DNA from 2 places in the Bacillus haynesii genome. Region 2 is predicted to be linked to the other one. Evidence: riboswitches for the same ligand, from Rfam matches in the RefSeq annotation. Region 2 holds a riboswitch; the other holds the start of a gene.
The links. Region 2 has a riboswitch for lysine ahead of H2R00_RS18940 (amino acid permease). Riboswitches for the same ligand answer to the same signal wherever they lie in the genome.
Positions count from the first base shown of each region.

Region 1 (11,011 bases), 480 kb from region 2:
GGGCGATCTTGAAGTGATCCAGACGTCGCTTCCAATCGTAGCGACTGCACAGCAGGGGTTGAATGAGCCGCGTTATCCGTCTCTTCCAGGAATCATGAAGGCGAAGAAAAAGCCTCTCGAGGAGCTCGAGCTTGATGATCTGGATATCGACGAGGAAGACGTGGCCGCCAAAACAAAAACGATCGAACGATTCCTGCCTCCGAAAAAAGAAGCCGGGAAAATCCTTGAAGGGGAACCGGAGCAGCAGGCGGCAGACCTTGTATCACTGCTGAGAAGCGAAGCAAAGGTCGTTTGAAGCCGAAGGGAGAAAAAACACGGTCATTAAAATACAGGGGGAAATGGACATGAGCAAAAAAGTTATCGTATTGGGAGAGTTCAGGGACGGTTCGTTGAGAAATGTGACATTCGAAGCGATAGCCGCAGGAAAAACGGTTGCCCAAGGGGGAGAGGTAATCGGCGTTCTCTTCGGTGAAAGCGTTTCAAGTCATGCGGCAGAACTGATCCATTACGGCGCTGACAGAGTGCTTACAGCCGAAAACCCGCTCTTGAAAAACTATACGTCTGACGGCTATGTTCAAGCCTTTTTGCCAATCATTGAACGCGAGAATCCGGACGTGATGATTTTCGGCCATACGTCAATGGGAAAAGACTTGTCGCCGAAGCTTGCAGCCCGTATGGGAACAGGGCTGATATCGGATGCCGTCGACGTCGAAGTGGCCGGCGGCAACATCGTGTTTACAAGGCCGATTTACTCAGGCAAAGCGTTTGAGCGGATCATTTCCGAAGATGAAACGATTTTTGCAACGATCAGACCGAATAATATCGCCCCGCTTGACAAAGATGAGACGCGGACAGGAGCGGTTGAAAGCATCGAAGCAGATATTCGGGACATCAGAACGGTCATCAAGGACATTGTCAAAAAAACGTCCGAAGGCGTCGATTTGTCTGAAGCGAAAATTATTGTAGCAGGAGGTCGCGGCGTCAAAAGCGAGGAAGGCTTTAAACCGCTGCAGGAGCTTGCCGACGTATTGGGTGGCGCGGTCGGCGCTTCTAGGGGAGCCTGTGACGCAGACTACTGCGACTATTCGCTTCAAATCGGCCAGACCGGCAAAGTCGTGACACCTGACTTATATATCGCCTGCGGCATTTCCGGAGCGATTCAGCACCTCGCAGGGATGTCAAACAGCAAAATCATCGTTGCCATCAACAAAGATCCGGAAGCTGATATCTTTAAAATTGCCGACTACGGGATCGTCGGCGACTTATTTGAAATCGTTCCGCTGCTCACGGAGGAATTTAAAAAGCTGAGCGTCAGCACTTGATCAAAAGCCGGCCTGAATGGCCGGCTTTTTACATAGGCACATTTCCGTCTTCTGCAAAATAACATGGGATATGGACATTTTCAGAAAGGCTAAAATCCCGATGTGTAAAACTGTGCAGATAGGGAAACGTATAATCAAGCATTATGTTAGCGTGAACCAAAGGGAGATGCTATACTAAAAAGCATAATTTCACAATTGGAGGAATGAAAGAATGGCTATCGTAAAAGCAACTGATCAAACATTCTCAACTGAAACAAGTGAAGGCGTAGTTCTCGCCGACTTCTGGGCTCCTTGGTGCGGACCTTGTAAAATGATCGCGCCCGTACTTGAAGAGCTTGATCAAGAAATGGGAGACAAACTGAAAATCGTAAAAATCGATGTTGACGAAAACCAAGAAACTGCCGGCAAATACGGCGTGATGAGCATCCCGACTCTCCTCGTACTAAAAGACGGCGAAGTGGTCGAAACATCTGTCGGCTTTAAACCGAAAGAAGCGCTTGAAGAATTGGTCAACAAACATTTGTAAAATAGAAACCTGTGAAAAAGGCGATTCCAAAGGGATCGCTTTTTTCTTACAAACCGCCATCTTCCTTCTCCAATTGTGGCGAACGTACGGTCGGTCATGGTAAACTAAAATTAAGGAAAAACGCCGAAACAAGGAAGGATTTTTGATGAACAAAAAAATCAAAGAAAAGCTGGCCCTTCTCCCGGATCAGCCTGGCTGCTACTTAATGAAAGACAGGCAGGATACCGTCATCTACGTCGGGAAAGCGAAAATCTTAAAAAACAGGGTCCGCTCCTATTTCAGCGGTTCCCATGATGCCAAAACACAGCGTCTTGTCAGTGAAATTGAAGACTTCGAATACATTGTCACATCCTCGAACATCGAAGCGCTCATTCTTGAAATGAATTTAATCAAAAAGTACGACCCGAAATATAATGTGATGCTGAAAGATGATAAAAGCTACCCGTTCATTAAAATCACGAATGAGCGGCATCCGAAGCTGATTGTCACAAGGAAGGTCAAAAAAGACAAAGGCCGCTATTTCGGACCGTACCCCAATGTCCAGGCTGCAAGGGAAACAAAAAAGCTGCTGGACCGCCTCTATCCGCTCAGAAAGTGCGCCAAACTGCCGGACCGCGTCTGTTTGTACTATCATCTCGGACAATGTCTGGCGCCATGCGTATATGATGTGTCTGAGGAGACAAACAGACAGCTCACAGAAGAAATTACCCGCTTTTTAAAGGGCGGATACAATGAAGTCAAGAAAGAACTTGAAGCAAAAATGCTTGAAGCCTCGGAAAACCTGCAGTTTGAACGGGCGAAAGAATTCCGCGATCAAATTGCCCATATCGAGTCAACGATGGAAAAACAGAAAATGATGCTGAACGACATGGTTGACCGCGATGTATTTGCCTATTCGTATGACAAGGGCTGGATGTGCGTCCAGGTCTTCTTCATCAGGCAAGGTAAATTGATTGAAAGGGATGTCAGCATGTTTCCTCTATACAGGGAAGCAGATGAGGAGTTTTTGACGTTCATCGGGCAATTTTACTCAAAAAACAACCATTTTCTTCCGAAGGAAATTTTGGTGCCTGACAGCGTCGATAAGGACATGATTGAGGAGCTTTTGGACGTGCACGTGCGCCAGCCGAAAAGAGGAGCGAAGAAAGATCTGCTGCTCCTTGCCCATAAAAATGCAAAGCTCGCTTTGAAAGAGAAGTTTTCGCTCATCGAACGGGACGAAGAGCGGACGATCGGCGCGATTGAAAAGCTTGGCAAAGCGCTGGGCATCTACACGCCGTACAGAATTGAAGCGTTTGATAATTCAAATATTCAAGGAACGGACCCTGTTTCGGCCATGGTTGTATTTCTCGACGGAAAACCGCATAAAAAAGAGTACCGCAAATATAAAATCAAGACAGTTGAAGGTCCTGACGACTACGGATCAATGCGCGAAGTCATCAGAAGAAGATATACAAGGGTGCTGAAAGAAAATCTGCCGTTGCCTGATTTAATTTTGATCGACGGCGGAAAGGGGCAGGTGTCTGCTGCCCTTGACGTTCTGGAAAATGAATTGGGTCTCGATGTCCCTGTTGCCGGTCTGGTGAAAGACGATAAACACAGAACATCCAACCTTTTGATCGGTGATCCCCTTGAGATCGTCCAGCTTGAGCGGAACAGCCAGGAATTTTACCTGCTTCAGCGCATTCAGGACGAAGTGCACAGGTTTGCGATCAGCTTCCACAGGCAGCTCAGGGGAAAAAGCGCATTTCAATCGGTGCTCGACGGCATACCGGGCGTCGGCGAACAGCGGAAAAAACTGCTGTTAAAACATTTCGGTTCCGTTAAGAAAATGAAGGAAGCGAGCGCCGAAGATATCCGCAAACTCGGCATTCCCCTGAAAACGGCGCAGCTGATTGAAGAGGCTTTAAAAAAATAATGTTGAACTTTTAAAAAGAATCTGATAGAATTTGTACTAATTTCATAATAAGATCGTGTGATATGGTGAAGATAGAGGTGCGAACTTCAAGAGTAGGCTTGATGAGGAAGATGGATTCCGATGAAGAAAGCTGAAAGGGGAGCGTCGCCGAAGCGGGGAAAAATCCATTCATTTTTCCTGCTGGCTTTACATTGAATAAATGTAAGGCTGTCAAGAATTCATTTCTTGGAGGGCTATCTCGTTGTTTAAGATCATCGGCATTTTTGTTGGTTAAAGCAATGAGGGAATTCTCTCATTGCTTTTTTTGTATGAAAAAACCGTACAGCCCGCTGGTCAAGCTTTCCTCTTCATACATAAACAAGCACGAACGAAAACAAAAAGGGTGGTATTTGATGGGTCTCATCGTCCAAAAATTTGGCGGAACTTCCGTAGGGTCAGTGGAAAAAATATTGAATGTCGCAAACCGCGTCATCGAGGAAAAACAGCGCGGTCATGATGTTGTCGTCGTCGTTTCGGCGATGGGCAAATCGACGGACTCCCTCGTCGCGCTTGCTAAGGAAATTACCGAACAGCCGAGCAGCAGGGAAATGGATATGCTGCTGACAACAGGAGAACAGGTGACAATTTCGCTGTTGACAATGGCTTTGCAGAACAAAGGGTATGATGCGGTTTCCTATACAGGCTGGCAGGCCGGCATCGAAACCGAAAATATTCACGGTAACGCAAGGATTACGAACATTAATACAGGCAAGCTGAAAGAGCGCCTGAATGAAGGGAAAATCGCCGTTGTCGCCGGATTCCAGGGCATCACAGCGGAAGGTGAAATCACAACGCTCGGCAGAGGCGGATCAGATACGACAGCCGTTGCCCTCGCAGCTGCCCTGAAAGCCGATAAATGCGACATTTACACCGATGTACCGGGGGTTTTCACAACCGATCCCCGCTATGTGAAAACAGCGCGGAAGCTGGCCGGAATCTCTTACGATGAAATGCTTGAGCTTGCCAATCTCGGAGCAGGCGTCCTTCATCCGAGAGCTGTTGAATTTGCGAAAAACTATCAGGTGCCTTTGGAAGTCCGTTCAAGCACCGAAAAAGAAGCCGGCACATTAATCGAGGAGGAATCATCAATGGAACAGAATTTAATCGTAAGAGGCATTGCATTTGAAGATCAGATCACACGCGTGACTGTATGCGGCCTGGCGAGCGGCTTGACGACGCTGTCAACGATTTTTACAACGCTCGCCAAACAGAACATCAACGTTGACATCATCATTCAATCGGTGACAAGCACAAGCAAAACGTCGATTTCTTTCTCCGTGAAAACAGAAGACTTAAAACGGACGGTCGAAGTTCTCGAAGAATACAAAGACGCGCTCGACTATGAACAGATTGAAACGGAAAACAGGCTTGCCAAAGTGTCGATCGTCGGTTCAGGCATGATCTCCAACCCGGGGGTAGCAGCGGAAATGTTCGCTGTGCTGGCGGAAAAAAACATCCAGGTCAAAATGGTCAGCACATCCGAAATCAAAGTTTCGACTGTCGTCAACGAAGGCGATATGGTGAAAGCCGTTGAAGCGCTGCATGATGCTTTTGAACTGTCGAAAATAAGCATAGCTGCGAATTAAACATCCTGCAATTTGCTAGCAGGAGGAGAATGGTATGTAATCAGAGTTAGTAAGGGCTAATGCAAAGTCGAATAAGGCGGGAAATCCGCGAAAATGAAGATGAATATTCTTCCTTAGGGAGCTCAATCATATCGCTGTTTTCCGCTCTGATAAGCTTTTATCCATTGTTTGTTGTGGAATGGCTTTAGTAGTCGGGAGACGATTGATAATAACACAGAGCGATTTTACGATGCTGCATCCTTTTTCTTCGTAAAATATATCCGCGGTCCCCGCCTATGACACTTTGTGCGAAATAAATTTGATTAAACAGAGCCCAATACGGTTGCGATGTTTGTAATACCGAATCAGCCAGAGGCCAAATTTTATTCCTTTTTGATATAAATAATAGGCCGAAAAATAAAATGTTACTTTTCAGCTATTGGTTGGCTGTTTTGGTTTCTACTTGATGTATGGGTCCTTTTTTCATATTCAGGCTATGTGCTTTTATTGTATGATGAGCGATTTCTTTATTGCTTTTTCTATATCATCTAAAACAAGCGATCAAAAAAAGTATGATGCTTAATCATGATCCATTAGGTAATGGCAAATATAATTTAAAAACGGCACCTTGTTTGTTATGGTTTTCTGCAGTAATTTTACCTCCATGTACTTCTAAAATCTCCTTGCTTATGGCTAAGCCCAATCCGGCTCCTCCTGTTTTTCGATTGCGAGAGGTTTCTCCTCTGTAAAGCGGCGTAAATATCTGGTCTAACTCGGACTCGTGCAGCCCCTTTCCTTTATCCCGAATGGCAATGACAGCGTATTTTTTCTCTTCGAACAGTGAAACGTAGATGTCGCTGTTTTTAAAAGAAAATCTTATGGCATTGTCTATTATGTTGTAAAAAGCTCTGGAAAAAAGCTCGGGATCTGCATAAACATATGTATCACCTTCAGGAATTGATTTTATGAGATGAATTCCCTTTTCTTCTAATATTGCTGAGTAATCGTTCAGGTAATCGTCAAGTAAGCGGTTTAGGTTTACAAACTCTACACTTGGTTTTTCTTTGTAAAGTTCTAGCTTCGTGTATGAGAATAGGTCTGACACTAAATGATTCAGCATATCCGCTTTATTTCTGCATGTCGCAATGTATTTCTTTACTTTTTCAGGGGCTTGGTGTAATTGCTTTTCTATGATTTCTAGATATCCCCGGATTGTAAATATTGGTGTCCGTAAATCATGCACGATAGAAGCAATAAACAGTTTTCTTTCGTTTTCAAGTGATTGTTGTTTGGCTAATGATTTCTTTAGCTGCAGCTGCATGGACTTAAATCCGTTTGATACTTCATGAATTTCTGTAACACGTGAAGAAGGAAGAGAAAAATTGAAATCCTGTTTTGAAATGAGCTGTGATGTTTTCTCCAGTGCAGTCAACGGGATTAATACTTGTTTATTCATAAACCATGCAGCTGTCGCCAAAAGCATCAGGAAAACAAATAATGCGATGAATAAGCCTCCATACTGTTCTAGAAAACTGTTTTCTGAACCATTGAAAGCATGGAGTGCAGGCCTTTTATCTTGAACATATAAAATGCCTGCGAGTTTTTTATTCTGATATACATAATATTCTTCAAGAAGATAGTTTGTATTCCCAACTGAGTAATCTGCTGTTTGCTCTATTTTTGTAATCTGATGATTATCTGGTTTTTCTATTGTTGAAAATAAGACTTTTTGATCTTTGTTCAGCAAGCGTATCCCTATATAAAGCTCATCAGTTTTATGATGTATTTGTTTTTGCCACTCTTTTTTGTTCCAATTTTCCGGCTGATTCAGAATGTTTTGTTCCAGCCAAGGCATTATATCTTCTATTTCAATAGAATTTGTTTTTGATTCATTATAAAAATGGACGGCCATTTTTGTAGTAAGAATGGGGAGCAAAATAAATGCAATAATGAAGAGAAACAGCCATTTTTTTATTGCCAGTCTTTTTTTGTGCCCCTTTAACATGTTTATGCCCCCTCCACAAATTTGTATCCGACACCCCAGACAGTTAGGATCCAGCGCGGCCGAGAGGGGATTTCTTCAATTTTTTCCCTGATTCTCGCGACGAATACCCTTACTGTATGCGGATCACTATAATGCTCTCCCCATATAAATTGGATAATTTGATCGTGTGTAAATACTTGATGGGGATGTCTGCTAAGTAGAGATAATAAGTCAAATTCCTTTGAGGTGAGGGAAACTTTTCTTCCGTGTATATGTACTTCTCGGGATAAGTAATCAATTGTAAGGCCGTTGAATGAGTGTCCGGGTTTTTGCTGTCCGGAGCGCCGTCTCACTGCTTTGATTCTGGCTACAATCTCACCTGGTGTTGCCGTTTTTACAATATAATCATCACCCCCGACACTTAATCCCCTGATTTTATCGGTTGGATCCTCTTTGGCGCTTAAAAATAAGATAGGGACATCCTTTATGTCTCTCAGCTTCTTGCATATCGAAAAGCCTGATTCCCCCGGCATCATTACATCCAGTAAGATACAGTCGACCTCTTGTTTGTTGACAATGGAGAGTGCTTGTTCTCCATTAAATGCTGTTAGAACATTGTAATTCTCGATCTCCAGAAAGTCTTTCATCAGTTCAATAATTTCTGCATCATCATCGACGACTAATATGGTTTCTTTCATTATCGCCATTCCTTTCTGTTTTGCTTCTGAATAACATTATGACGTTTTTTTGGTAATTGCGGAATATGTGTGAATAAATCTTGATATTTTATTGATATTTTATTAACGCCCTATTGAGTTTAGCTATTTAAAATGAAACTGAACTATAAAAAGAGGTGAAAAACATGAGAGCTTCAGTCCTGCAAACCAAAAAGTTATCAAAGTCATATGGAGAGGGAGTACATCAATTTTTTGCATTAAGAAATATTGATTTGGATATAAAAAAAGGTGAATTTACAGCTATTATGGGTCCTAGTGGTTCTGGAAAGTCTACGTTATTAAATATGCTGTCAGGGCTAGATAAACCAACTTCAGGAGAAGTCACACTAGACGGTATTCATTTATCTCAGTGTAATGAGTCCCAAATTACACAACTCAGAAGAAATAATATCGGTTTTATTTTTCAGTTGTTTAATTTGATTCCTGTGCTTACAGCAGAGGAGAATGTAACGCTTCCTATACTCCTAGCTGGAAAGAAAGATAAATCGGTAAATAAAAAGGCAAATGATTTGCTGCAATTATTAGGGATTGGAAGACTCGCTTCTTCTTATCCGTCCCAGATGTCAGGGGGACAGCAGCAGCGGGTTGCAATTGCAAGAGCGCTTATTATGGAACCCAGTATCGTATTAGCAGATGAACCAACCGGAAGTCTTGATACAAAAACTGGTGATGCCATTTTGACAATTCTCCGCCACTTTTGCGATACGAAAAAACAATCGCTTATCATGGTGACGCATGATGCAAATGTGGCTTCACATGCACATCGGATTGTATTTATGAAGGACGGGGAATTGGCGGGAGATATTCAGCTCACTGCGACTCCTAAAGTAAATTTAAGCCATATTACTAAAAGATTAGAGGATGTATACGCATGAATTTAACTGCTCAATTGGCTTGGCGATTTTTGAAAGCAAGAAGAGCCAGGTCTATATTTGCTGTGATCGGTATTAGTCTTGGGGTTATGCTGCTGATTATTTCGCAAATCATGATGACAACTTTAGAACAATCAAACGAAAAAACAGTGTTGGAAAAATACGGAGATTTTGATTTGGTTTCAGGTTATAACGGATCAACCAAAAAATTGAGTGCGAAAGATTTGCAAACAATAGAGGGATTTCCAGATGTAGATCAAATAACCCCGATGTTATTTCCGTATGCAAGCAAAGATATGCTGGCTGCTGTTGCATCTCAGCCTGTTTATATAGGCTTTAAACATCACCAATTGGCTATGGAGCACCCGTTGGTTTCCATCGGTAAAGGTGGATTTCCGAGAGCTCAGGAAGTGGTAATCCCTGCTCGATATGCAAAAGCTAAGGGCTTGGATGTTGATTCCGAAATTAGTTTTCCTTTTCCTCCAGGGGACAATGTAAAGGTAAGAGTATCTGGTATTTTAAATGAAAGCGAGCAATTAAATAATATCGTCATTTTTGATTATGATTGGCTCGCAGCGCAAACCCATAATGAAAATAAAGCAACGGCAGTCATGGTGAAATTAAATCAATCAGCTGATAAACAAAAAGTAATAGAAGATTTAAAGGACCATTTTGAAGACATATCCATTGATCAACGCAAGGCGATGACGACAGAGAAAGAACAACTGGGCGGGTTAAAACCGATTGTCAACGGTTTATCAATTACAGTCTTGTTAGGAAGCCTATTAATCGTAGTCAGCACTTTGCAAATGTCGGTTCAAGAAAGACAAAAAGAATTAGCAACATTAAGACTTTTAGGCGGAAAGCCTGCCCAATTGTTTTATATGGTCATCTGGGAAGCTTTTCTGATAGGGACTATGGCTGCATTAGTGGGAACGGTTACAGGTACTGTACTATGTTATGCCCTGTCCAATATTGCTGAACAATTTATAGGCTATTCCATCCAATCAATATCAATCCCGGCAAAAAGTATAATCATTTCGTTTTTTGGAAGCATTCTTTTGACTGTCTTAGCAGCAACAATACCAGCTTTATCGACTAGCAGGCTTTCTCCTATCGCTGCATACAGCCAAAAAATCAATAAAAGTAAAGCGGAATCAAAAGCAACCATTATCGGCCTGTTCATGATTTTGCTATTGCTGGCAGCTATGACATTTGCAGTGCATAAAAGCGGAGGAAGCGGCAGCTTCAGTATTCTGTTAGGGGTATCATTTGTACTCATTATGTTTGTGATGACTCCTACAGTATTGAGGATCATTGTAACGGCACTAACTTTTCTCTTAAGGCCGTTTTATCAAATGGAAAGCATGATTGCCGGAAGAAATGCTCTGAAAAGAATGAGAAGAAGTCAGCAAATTGCTAGGGTATTAACGTTAGCAGTCATTGTTGGATTCGTTGGATATATGATTTTGCAAGCTGTTGTCAGTCAAACAGAAAAAACAATATCAAAACAATATCCGCTTGATTATGTCATACAGGCTACCGAAGCCTCGTATGAGCCAGGTTTCTCTTCTTCAATTATAAAACAAATTGATCATATGAACGGAGTTGAAACAATCCCGGTTCAAACAAGTATATTAACACATACTTTGGATTTAGATATAAAAAAAGTAGATTCAAACTGGAACGGGCAATTTATGACCGTAAACGGAAAAAAAGAAATTTTAACGAGTGTGGGCGGCCTGGATTTGGAAAAAGTACGCAACACTGCTCCTTTTGAAATTGTAAAAGGCCGAATTGATCACCTTAAAGATGATGAGGCCGTGATTACGAAACAATTCTCTGAGGACATCGGGTTTCGAGTCGGAGATACAGTCACATTGGAACCAGATGAATTAAGTGAAGTTTCTGGCAAGAAGCCATTTACATTACGCATTGTCGGTGTCGTTGACGAAGTGCCTATTTTACCTGATGAAGATTTAAGATTCTTTACTAATGAGACTACGTTAAAAGGGTTGTTTCATCTTCAAAAAACAGAACAAATATTT
Region 1 is NZ_CP059494.1:78,227-89,237, forward strand. Features, by position in the region: gene H2R00_RS00365 (electron transfer flavoprotein subunit beta/FixA family protein) at 1-295, shown strand, start outside; gene H2R00_RS00370 (electron transfer flavoprotein subunit alpha/FixB family protein) at 345-1,322, shown strand; gene trxA (thioredoxin) at 1,534-1,848, shown strand; gene uvrC (excinuclease ABC subunit UvrC) at 1,994-3,766, shown strand; lysine riboswitch at 3,831-4,010, shown strand; gene H2R00_RS00385 (aspartate kinase) at 4,159-5,391, shown strand; gene H2R00_RS00390 (sensor histidine kinase) at 5,954-7,375, opposite strand; gene H2R00_RS00395 (response regulator transcription factor) at 7,378-8,052, opposite strand; gene H2R00_RS00400 (ABC transporter ATP-binding protein) at 8,217-8,966, shown strand; gene H2R00_RS00405 (FtsX-like permease family protein) at 8,963-11,011, shown strand, end outside.
Region 1: it holds a riboswitch for lysine, as region 2 does, so the genes downstream of both, H2R00_RS00385 (aspartate kinase) here and H2R00_RS18940 (amino acid permease) in region 2, are expected to answer to the same signal.

Region 2 (11,011 bases):
GGCCCGAGCTTCCGGTACATTTTGCTGCTGTTGTTGCGGAGGGCGTTAATGTGGAGCTGCATCGCCCAGCCCTTCTCTGCATAGCATGTTCCCAAAAAGTTCAGGGTAAAGGATTTGAATTTGCACTCTTCCTCAGGCGAGGCGCTTTCCCCGTTCATCACCTTTGCAAAAATCGGGTGCACTTCGCTTTCATCTGTTTCCGTGTACATCATTTGATTAATGGCATGATCCGATATCCGTCCGCCTGCTTCATGGAAAAAGTCAATTCTGTTTTTAAGCGCTTTCAAAAAATCGTCATAATTTGCTATCTTCATGCCGCTTGCTGTTTCAAGCTTGCTCACCCAGGAGGCAAAGCCTTCTTGATTGATTTCCAGCGCCTTGTCTGGCCTAAATCCGGGTAAAACGCTTACATTAAAGCCTTCATCTTTCAACTTTACATGATATTCAAGACTGTCTGCCGGGTCATCTGTCGTGACAACCGTTTCAACGTTTGATTTTTCGATTAAGTCTCTGGCGCCGAATCCTTCTCCGGCCAGCTGTTCGTTAACCCGTTCCCAAATATGCGGCGCGCTCTTTTCATCAAGCCGTTCATCGATGCCGAAAAACCTACTCAGCTCCAAATGGGTCCAATGATAGAGCGGGTTTCCAATCGTCATCGGAACCGTTCTTGCCCAGGCGCTGAATTTCTCTTCATCTGACGCATCTCCTGTAATAAACTCTTCGGATATTCCATTGGCCCGCATTGCTCTCCATTTGTAATGATCGCCGTACAACCATGCTTCGGTCAGGTTTTTAAACGTTTTGTTTTCGTAAATCTCCTTCGGACTCAAGTGGCAGTGGTAGTCGATGATCGGCATCCCTTTTGCATAATGGTGGTACAACACTTTCGACGTTTCATTCGTTAAAAGAAAATCGTCATTCAAAAACGGCTTCACAGAATCTCCACCTTTCTTTTTTTATAAATGTGAACGTTAACATTTTTGTTTGCAATATAATGTGAACGTTAACATTTAATCTTATTTTATACTAACCGCGCCTTCTTTTCCATTATTTTCTCAACATAAAAGAAGCCTAAAGGCAACTGCCTTCGGCTTCTTCTTTTTCTTACCGCTTATTTGGCGGCTTTAGGGTTTTTCTTAAATTCCATCGTAATTTCCGTCCCGCGGCCTGTCCGGCTGTCAACTGCGATGCAGCCGTCGTGCAGATGGACAAGTTCCAAAGAAATGGCAAGGCCGAGACCGCTTCCTTCTGTCGCATCTTTTGTATGCGTTCCCCTGTAGTAGCGGTTAAATAAATTTGAGACGGTTTCAGAGTCCATGCCTCTTCCGTTGTCTTGAATTTTAAGAATAATATATTGCTTGGATTCTTCAAGGATCACCTTGATGTCAGTGCCTTTTTTGTTATGCTTGACGGCGTTGGCGAGGAGGTTTTCCAAGACTCTTCTGAACCAGCCTCTGTCTATCGCAAACTCGGTATCTTCTTCTTTGTATTCAAAAGACACGTTGTACCCTTCCGAAAACGAATGGCGCTTAAACTCTTCAACGAAGCTCCTTAAAAATGGCACAAGCCTCACTGTCTGGCGTTTAATCGGCAAGGCGTCATTTTTCAGCCTGTACGTTAAGTTCAAGTCTTCGATTAGCTGTGACATGTAGTCCGACTTTTCTTTCATCGCCTGGCCGATTTCGCGGATTTCTTCTTTTGACCACTCATAGTTTGGAGACTCCAGCATCATACTGTAGCCGTAAATCGTGCTAAGCGGCGTTTTTAAATCATGGGAGAGCCCTGCGATCCATTCCTCCCGGGTCGTTTGGATTTTCTTGCGGTTTTGCTCGTCTTTTTTCAGCGTTTCCGTCAGCTGCTCCATCGATTCAAACACTTCTGTGAACAGTCGATACGGCTGTTTTCGCTTTCCTTTTTTGTTCCGGCTTTGCGGGCGGCCTTTCCGGTTTCTCGGTTCTTCAAATCGCCCTTTTGAAAGGTTGACGATCCATTTAATCGTATGGATGATCGGCATGCCAAATCTGAAAGAATACCAAATGGTCATGGAAGACATCAATACGATCAGAACGCCGATCACGAGCAGCACGATTTTTAAAGCGAGTCCGATCATCGTCCTGTTGAACTCATGATCCGGATTAAAAATCGGGTTCGGCGTAGCGGCGATCAGCCATTCTGTCGCACTTAAGCGCCTGTATGAAAACTCGTGCTCGTAGTTCCATGGCTTTGATCCGTATTTTAAAAGCTCCAGCTCATTGATTCCCTGGCTGTAGTCTATATCCTGGTAGATCGAGTCCAACATTTTCCCTTTTTCGCTGAACAGATAGACGGACCCTTTGTTTTTCTTAATGAAATCAAGCGTGCTTTTTTTATAGGAAGAAAGGTCCGCCATATCCTTTTCTTCTTTATCCAAATAGGACAGGATCGTATCGCTTTTCGATTCCCAGCCGAATAAAATCACGTAGTCTTCATCATTGAAATTGGCAGACCAGAAGTTGACTTGATATTTTTTGATTCTTTTTTTGTCAAAAACTGATACCAGGTCTTCCCTGTGGTACTGCCTCTGAATTTCCGAAGGAAGACGGTAGGAATAAACGGTTTTCTCTTTGCCGTCTAATATTTGAAGCCATCCTCCCTGTTTGTCGATAGCCGATTTCAAGATATCTTCAATCTGCCAATTGTTATTGTCGTCTACGCTGACCCAGCTTTCAAACGTGTCTGATGTGGCTTTTGCCAAGCCTGTATCCGCTTCGCTCTCGCTTAACCGGAGAGCGAAAAAGATGAAGGATAGCAGCAGAGTGGCGAGGACAAGACCGAGAATCAGGAAAATCTGGCTGACAAAATGGAGAACGAGCTTACCCCTGAGCTTCATCCTTCGCTCTCTTTTCTTCCAGGATTGGGAACGAACTTATATCCAAGACCGCGAATCGTGACGATATATTCGGGACTGCTCGGGTCTTTTTCGATTTTCTCCCTTAGCTTTCTGATATGTACCATGACGGTGTTGCTGTCTCCGTAGGATGGAACGCCCCACACTTTTTCATAAATTTGGTCCTTGGAAAGCACCCTGTTCGGATGATCGCAAAAATATTGGAGAAGCTGGAGCAGCTGCGCCGAGCAGCTGACCGTTTCTCCGTCCACGATCAGCTCCGCAAAGTCGGGGTGAAATGTAAAGCGTTCATATTCGTAGGCTGAAGATATCGAAGCAGCTGCGACTTCCTTATGTATATACGTTCTTTTTAAATGCGCTTTAATCCTGGCGATTAATTCCAGAGGATTAAAAGGTTTTGTAATATAATCATCGGCCCCGTAGGCAAAACCTGACAGTTTGTCGAGGTCAGATGTCTTCGCCGTTAAAAAGAAGATCGGGGCGTTGGTGTGCCGCCTGATTTCAGGGGATACATCAAATCCTGTCTGTCCCGGCATCATGACATCGAGAAGTATTAAGTGTACGGTGTCCTTTTTCACGATGTCGAGCGCTTCTTCTGCGCTGCTCGCGGTCAGAACTTCTGAAAATCCTTCCTTCGTGAGGACGCGCTTGACCATTTGAACAATGGCGTCTTCGTCATCCACAATCAAAATTGTCGCATTTTCCAAAATCCTTCTTTCCTTTCTGTCTATATCATGTTTTGATATCCTCATCTTACCATCTATTATATCTTTATCGGCACCCGTTTTCTGATTTTAAAGTAAAAATAAACTTTTTTAGAAATGATTTTTTACTTTACGAAATCATGGAATAAAAAAACAGACATCTGTCCGATGTCTGTCATCCGGTTGCCAGCCTCTGATCCTCTTCTTTTTTCAATAGATCGTAAGTCAGACACACCGGCTTTCCCGTGCGCGGGTCTAAAATAATTTCAGCATCAATCTGAAACACCTTTTTTAATACTTCTGATGTCATGACTTCATGAGGAGCGCCCTCTTTGACAATCGCACCGCGGTTCAGCGCCACCATATGATGGGCAAAGCGGGCGGCATGGTTGAGGTCGTGAATAACCATCAAAATCGTTCGGCCTTCTTCTTTGTTGAGCTTTTCCAGCAGTTGCAGAATTTCAAGCTGGTGCGCCAAGTCCAAATAGGTTGTCGGTTCGTCAAGCAGCAAGAGCTCCGTTTCCTGGGCAAGAGCCATCGCAATCCAGACGCGTTGGCGCTGTCCCCCAGAAAGGGCTTCGATCGGCCGGTCATAAAAAGGCATCATTCCTGTCACTTCGAGAGACCATTCAACCATGCGGCGGTCATCGGCCGAGAGCCTGCCCATTCCCTTTTGATGAGGAAAACGGCCGTAAGAAACGAGCTCATATACGGTCAGACCGCCTGGCGCCTCAGGCGTCTGCGGAAGAATCGCCATCTGTTTGGCTATATCCTTCGTCGACATTTGGTGGATCGCTTTGCCGTTTAAATAAACGGCGCCCTTTCTCGAACGCTGTATGCGCGCCATCGTTTTTAATATCGTTGATTTGCCGCACCCGTTCGGACCGATCATGGTCGTCACTTTTCCTTTTGGTATGTGGAGGTTTAGGTTTTCGACAATCATCTGTTCGCCGTAGCCGATCCCCAGGTTGTTTGTTGAAAGAGACACCTTGCACCCTTCCCTTCTTCAATTTGTTTTCATGAGCAAATAGATAAAGTACGGCGCGCCTAAAGCGGCAATGACAAGCCCTACGGGAATTTCCGAAGGCGCCAGTATCATTCTTCCGATTAAGTCCGCCAGTAAAAAGAGCAATGCTCCGGTCAACGCGGAAGCCGGGATTAAAAGCTGATGCTTTGGCCCGACAAGTCTTCTGGCAATATGCGGAGCCACGAGACCGAGAAACGTAATATTTCCTCCAGCCGCTACACACGCGCCGCTCAGCGCGGCTGCTGACAGAAGCAGTGTGCGCCGCTCCTTTTCAACTGCCGTTCCGAGCCCTGTTGCGAGCTGATCACCGAGATTCAGCACGTTTAAATAGCGCGCTTTATAGAGGATAAAAGGAATCAGCACGACGATCCATGGCAGCACGGCCGAGACAAAGCTCCAGTTTGAACTCCATATATTTCCTGACAGCCAAACAGCCGCCTGCATAAAGTCATTCGGGTCCATTTTAAGCTGCAGCATTAAGATGGCCGCCGAAAACGCCGCATTCACTCCGATGCCGACCAGAACGAGGCGAATGGGATTCAAGCCTTTTTTCCACGCCAGCAAATAGATGGAAACGACTGCAAAACAGGCTCCCAAAAACGCGAAAATCGGCAGGGAAAAAACGAATCCTTTTTGCAGGTTGCCAACGTCTCCCTGAAAATAGAAGATGAACAGCACAACGGCAAAACCTGCTCCCGTATTGATGCCCAATATCCCCGGATCGGCCAGATCATTCCGGGATATCCCCTGCCAGACGGCTCCGGAGACAGCAACCCCCGCACCGATCAGCATGGCGAGGACCATGCGCGGCAAACGGAATTCAAATAATACAAGTTCATCCTGCGGCGTTCCGAAGCCGAACAGTGTTTTCAATGTATCAAGCGGTGCGATGCGGATTTCTCCCATGTTCATGCTTAATAAAAACACGGCGACCGTCAGCACGGCCATGACGAGCATCACCGCAGCCGCCCGTCTGTTGTTTTTCCTGAGCATTACAGTCCACTCCTTTCCCTGCGGGCCAGATAGAGAAAGAATGGTACGCCGACAAGCGCCGTTACTGCTCCGACAGGTGTTTCAAACGGCGGGTTGACCAGCCTTGCCGCAATATCCGCATAGATCAGAAGAACTGCGCCAAGCACCGCTGAGCATGGAATGATCCAGCGATAATCAACCCCGACCAGAAAGCGGGTAATATGCGGAATGATCAATCCGATAAAACCGATCGCCCCGGCAACGGATACAGCAGCACCCGTCAGCAGAACAACCGACACGATGCCGATCGCTTTAACCGTCTTCGTATATTGACCGAGCCCTTTCGCCAGCTCCTCTCCCAGACTCAGAACCGTAATGGAGCGTGCGATGACAAAAACGACAGCCAAACCGAGCGCTGCCGCCGGAATCAACAACTGAATGCTGAGCCATTTCGTACCGGCGACACCTCCGGCATACCAAAAACTGACGTCGCGCGCCACATCAAAATGGATCGCGATGCCCGTAGAAAGAGCGCTCAGGAACGTGCCGACAGCCGTACCAGCCAAAGCCAGCTTTACAGGCGTAAGACCGCCTTTTGAAAACATTCCGATCGCAAAAACGAGCCCCGCTCCAAGACCTGCACCGGCAAATGACCAGATCATCAGCCCGACCGATGTGGTTCCTGGAAAAAAAGCAAACGCGACAGCAATTGCGAAAGCTGACCCGTGCGTGACGCTCATAATTTCCGGCGATGCGAGAGGATTTCTCGTCATCCCCTGCATCACCGCACCGGAAACCGCCAGGCAGGCGCCCACAAGAGCCGCACTTACCGTTCTTGGCAGTCTTAGTTCCTGAATAATTTGATGGGCCGTATTTTTCGCATCAAAATGAAAAATAGCGTCCCATACCGTTCCAAGCTTTATATCAGCCGCACCGAGCGCAATCGATAATGCGGCGCCAAAAAGCAGCAGCATGATTCCGCCGGTCAGGACAAAAACAGCTCCGAGCGGACGGCTGATCGGTCTCTGTTCTTCATCAGGGCCATCCGCGCTGTTGATATGATGTATGTTTTTGTAAGAGCTCACTCGATGCCATTCCTTTCGATCTTTTTAACCGATAACGATTATCATTTTCATGATAGACCTAAGACGAAAAACAGCCCGATTCCCAAGATAAAGGTGGTCAAGTCAGACGTGCCTGAAACGATGACCCATAAAGAGTACGCCAGAGCGGCCAAGGCGATAATGCCGTCCCCTGTTCTTGACCCTTTCAGCTCGCCGTATGTCTCCCCTTTGAGGATGAGCTTCAAGCTGAAAACAGCCGCTACGAGATAAGGCACAAGGTAAGCGAGCGTCGCCGACGTTGTTAAAAACGTAAAGGCCTCGCTGATCGTTCCCGAAATCGTTGAGAAAATAAAGATCTGCGACATCACGTTTGTGACGATCAATGAATTGACTGGGCTTCCCTTTTTGTTCGTTTTCGCAAAGAAAACAGGAAAATCACCGGCCTTTGCCGCCTGATACGGAACCTCTGCGCCGATTAAAATCCAGCCGAGCATCGATCCGAACAAAGAAACGATTGCCAAGACCGCCATCATCACGCTGCCAAAGCTGCCGATGATCACGTGCAGCACATCAACGAACGGTTTATCTGATGCCTGGAGCTGATCGTGCGGGATGACGCCCATCGTAATTAAAGTGATGATCATATAAATACCGAGCGCAATTAACAGTCCGGTAATCGTCGCGCGTTTCACATCGCGCTGGGATGATGCGCGCCCTGATAAAATCACCGCAGACTCGATGCCGACAAACGCCCACAGCGTTGAAATCGCCGCATTGTGAACCTGTCCGCCCAGCCCTATGCTTTTGCCTTCTGATTCGATCGGAAAATAAAATGATTCGAATAATGCCGTTTGAAAAACGAATAAACCTGCAACAATAAACAGGACAAACCCAAGCACTTTGGAAAAAGTCGCTAAAAAGTTCAGCTTGCCTGCTCCATTTATGCTGGAGACTAAGATGAAATGCGTCCCCCATAACAAAATCGTACACACGATAAATGTCAAGGTCTGGCCAAGTGTGACAGAGTGTCCGCCGAGTTCAACCAGCTCGCGTCCGTCAGTTAAGATCGGCAGGAAAGTCGTCATATAGCCTGCAAGGCTTGTAATGATGGCCACGTTGCTGATCCAGCTTGCCACCCAATACCCCCAAACCATTGTAAAACCTGCCGCATTCCCTTTTTTAGGGTCTGAGAATAAAGCTCTTGCATAGCTTTGCGGACCTGCTTTAAGATCCGGGCGGCGAATGGATAAATGACCGAATACAAGGGCGATCATCAGCACCCCCGCGCCCGTCACCAGCCATGCCGCCGTTACGCCGAGCGGGCTTGCCGTCTGAGCGAGTGTGCTGGGGAGCATAAAAATCCCTGAGCCGACCATATTGCCGACAACAAAAGCCGTAAGAAGCCAGAAGCCCCATTTTTTTGTCTGTTCCATAAAATATAACCTCCGAGCATTTTATAAAAAATATGCCGGACCAGACCGTGAGATCATTCAAAATAAAAAAAGCATGAACAAAAGTCCATGCTTTGGTTAAACATACACTCTTGATCTCCGGATAGCCCTCCGCGGGAAAAAACCGCGGCAGTCCTGCACTTATTCAATGCAGACCCAGCATAAAGAATGAATGGCTTCCTTATGCTTCGGCGCTGATGCCTTTTGCATATGATCATCGGCCCCATCAGCCTCACACATGCGACTCATCATCCGCGCAACCTCTACCTCACTAAGAGTTAAGAGTGAGGATTTATCACATATTCTGAAAAGAGGTTACCAGAGAAATTTTAATCTGTCAAAGGGAAGTGATGGAAAAAAGCGGACAGCCGCGACAAAAGGCCGCCTTTTTTGGCAGCCTTCTGAAGAATGGAAGACGGGCCCTTCCATCTGTCATTTATCGGTTATTTTTCTTTTTGTTGACCGCCTCTTGCAGAGGGTCTCCTTTCAGCGCTTGCCCTGCATCTTCAAGCGCCCCCCGAACGGCGTTTTGGTTCTTTTCCTTATTTCCTCTATCTTTATTGAAGAGAATACCCAAATGAATCACCTCTTTAAAAATGTGGTACAATTTTAATTTGGCTTATCATTTTAAAATTATGCAGAACCTTGGAAGGTGTTTTTTAACTGAAAACACCATATTTTAGATGAAAACGTGCCGATTGCCTCAAGAAAATGCGGTTTTTTAGCTGACAAGTTGTCACCATCTGTCTTGAAGGCCGTCAGAACTCTTGATATAGTTTTCATTAGGAAATTGTTATAGGTCTTAAAGGAGAAGCGATATGACAGGAAAAACACACATCATGGGAGGGGTCGCTTCTTGTACGGCTGCTGCTTATTTTTACGGATATGATCCGGTGTTCATGACAGCTTCTGGTGTTATCGGAGCATTGATTCCGGATATTTGCCATACAAAAAGCAAGATAGGCAGAAGGCTTCCGATTTTATCAGCAGTGATCAGTTCTGTCTTCGGGCACAGGACGTTTACACACAGCCTGCTCTTTTTGCTCATTACGGCATTTGCGGCACATTTATATTTTACAGATCAGAGCATACTTTTCGGATTGATGGCCGGAATGGCGAGCCATCTGCTCCTTGATGCCGGGACTGTAAACGGCATCAAACTTTTCTTTCCGTCCGCCATTAAGGTTCGGCTGCCCCTTTATATTAAAACCGGCGGGAAGGCAGAACAAGGCGTTCTTGCTGTGCTCACCGTTGTTTCGTGCTATTTTATTGCGAACTTGATCGCCTGACGAAAGAGACGGTTTGACCGATTGCTATATTATGCTTTTTTTAGTCATTTTATCTTGGTGTTCTTTACCTGCGGGGATTATATGTGAGGAGCTATTTATATGAAAGAACAATTTTTTAAAAAGCAGTGGTTTTTATGCCTATCCATATTTTTTATGTGGATGAAGACGTACTTCATCTACAAGCTGGGCTTTAATTTACAAATCGACAACGCACTTCAGGAACTGATCCTGTTTATCAACCCGCTTAGCTTTCTCATCCCTGTACTCGGCATCAGCCTCTTTTTTCGCGAAAAAACGCAGCGCCTCTATTTAATCGGGGCTAATGTCGTCCTGACGGGCATCTTGATTGCAAACAGCATTTTTTATGGTTTCTACATCGATTTCATCACCATTCCCGTCCTGTTCCAGGCAAAAAACCTCGGGGGGCTTGGAAGCAGTTTTCAGGAACTGTTCAATCCGGTTTTCATCGCGCTTTTCCTGGACCTGGCTCTCATGGTCTGGCTGGCAAAAACGCGCGAAAGAACCGGCAAAAAGCTTTCCGCTAAAGCCGTTAAGATCTACTATGTGGCAGCCGCCGGAACGGTGCTGTTTAATCTCGCCCTGTCAGAGCTGGATCAGCCGAAGTTTTTAAGCTACTCCTACGACAGGGAAGTGCTTGTAAAAAATATCGGCTTATATCAGTTTCATCTGTTGGACGGCATTTCACAGACCTTTAATTTGACACAAAAAGCGGTCGCTGATGAAAACAGCCTGGCAACGATCGAAAACTACACAAATGCCGACTACAGCAAACCGAACCAAGATATGTTCGGGATTGCTGAAGGACGAAACGTCATCTTTGTAACGCTTGAATCCACCCAGACGTTTGTCATCAATGAAAAGGTGAACGGCCAGGAGATCACGCCGTTCATGAACAAGTTCATTCAAAAAAGCTATTATTTCGACCATTTTTATCAGCAGACCGAACAGGGGAAAACGTCCGATTCGGAATTCATTGTCGCCAATTCGCTCTATCCGTCTCTGAGCGGTTCAGTGTTTTTTACGAAGAGCGAAAATGCGTACAATTCGATGTATAAAACACTGGCGAATCACGATTACAAAACATCGGTTTTCCACGCCAACCATAAAAAATTCTGGAACAGGGACGTCATGTACAAAGCCCTTGGCATCGACAGCTTTTATGACGTCTCCCATTTTCATGTGACACCTGAAAATTCAACGGGCTGGGGGCTGAAGGACAAGGAGTTTTTAACGCAATCGGCCGACTTGATGAAAGACATGCCGCAGCCCTTCTACAGCAACCTGATCACATTGACGAACCATTTTCCGTTTCAAATTGATGATGAGGATAAGCTGATTGATGAATACGATTCGGAGAGTGAGATTTTAAACCGGTATGTCACGACTGTACGCTATGAAGACGAAGCATTGAAGCATTTCATTGCAAAACTGAAGAAAAACGGCCTTTACGACAATTCTGTGATCGTCTTCATGGGAGATCACTACGGCATATCAGAAGCGCACAACGATGCGTTAGCTCAATTTTTGGGCAAAGACGAAATCACCCCTTACGATACCGTTCAGCTGCAGCGGGTGCCGCTGATTATCCACATTCCG
Region 2 is NZ_CP059494.1:3,832,025-3,843,035, reverse strand. Features, by position in the region: gene uxaC (glucuronate isomerase) at 1-935, opposite strand, end outside; gene H2R00_RS18965 (sensor histidine kinase) at 1,112-2,869, opposite strand; gene H2R00_RS18960 (response regulator transcription factor) at 2,866-3,594, opposite strand; gene H2R00_RS18955 (ABC transporter ATP-binding protein) at 3,767-4,534, opposite strand; gene H2R00_RS18950 (FecCD family ABC transporter permease) at 4,598-5,611, opposite strand; gene H2R00_RS18945 (FecCD family ABC transporter permease) at 5,611-6,675, opposite strand; gene H2R00_RS18940 (amino acid permease) at 6,723-8,087, opposite strand; lysine riboswitch at 8,202-8,379, opposite strand; gene sspJ (small acid-soluble spore protein SspJ) at 8,542-8,682, opposite strand; gene H2R00_RS18930 (metal-dependent hydrolase) at 8,924-9,394, shown strand; gene H2R00_RS18925 (LTA synthase family protein) at 9,494-11,011, shown strand, end outside.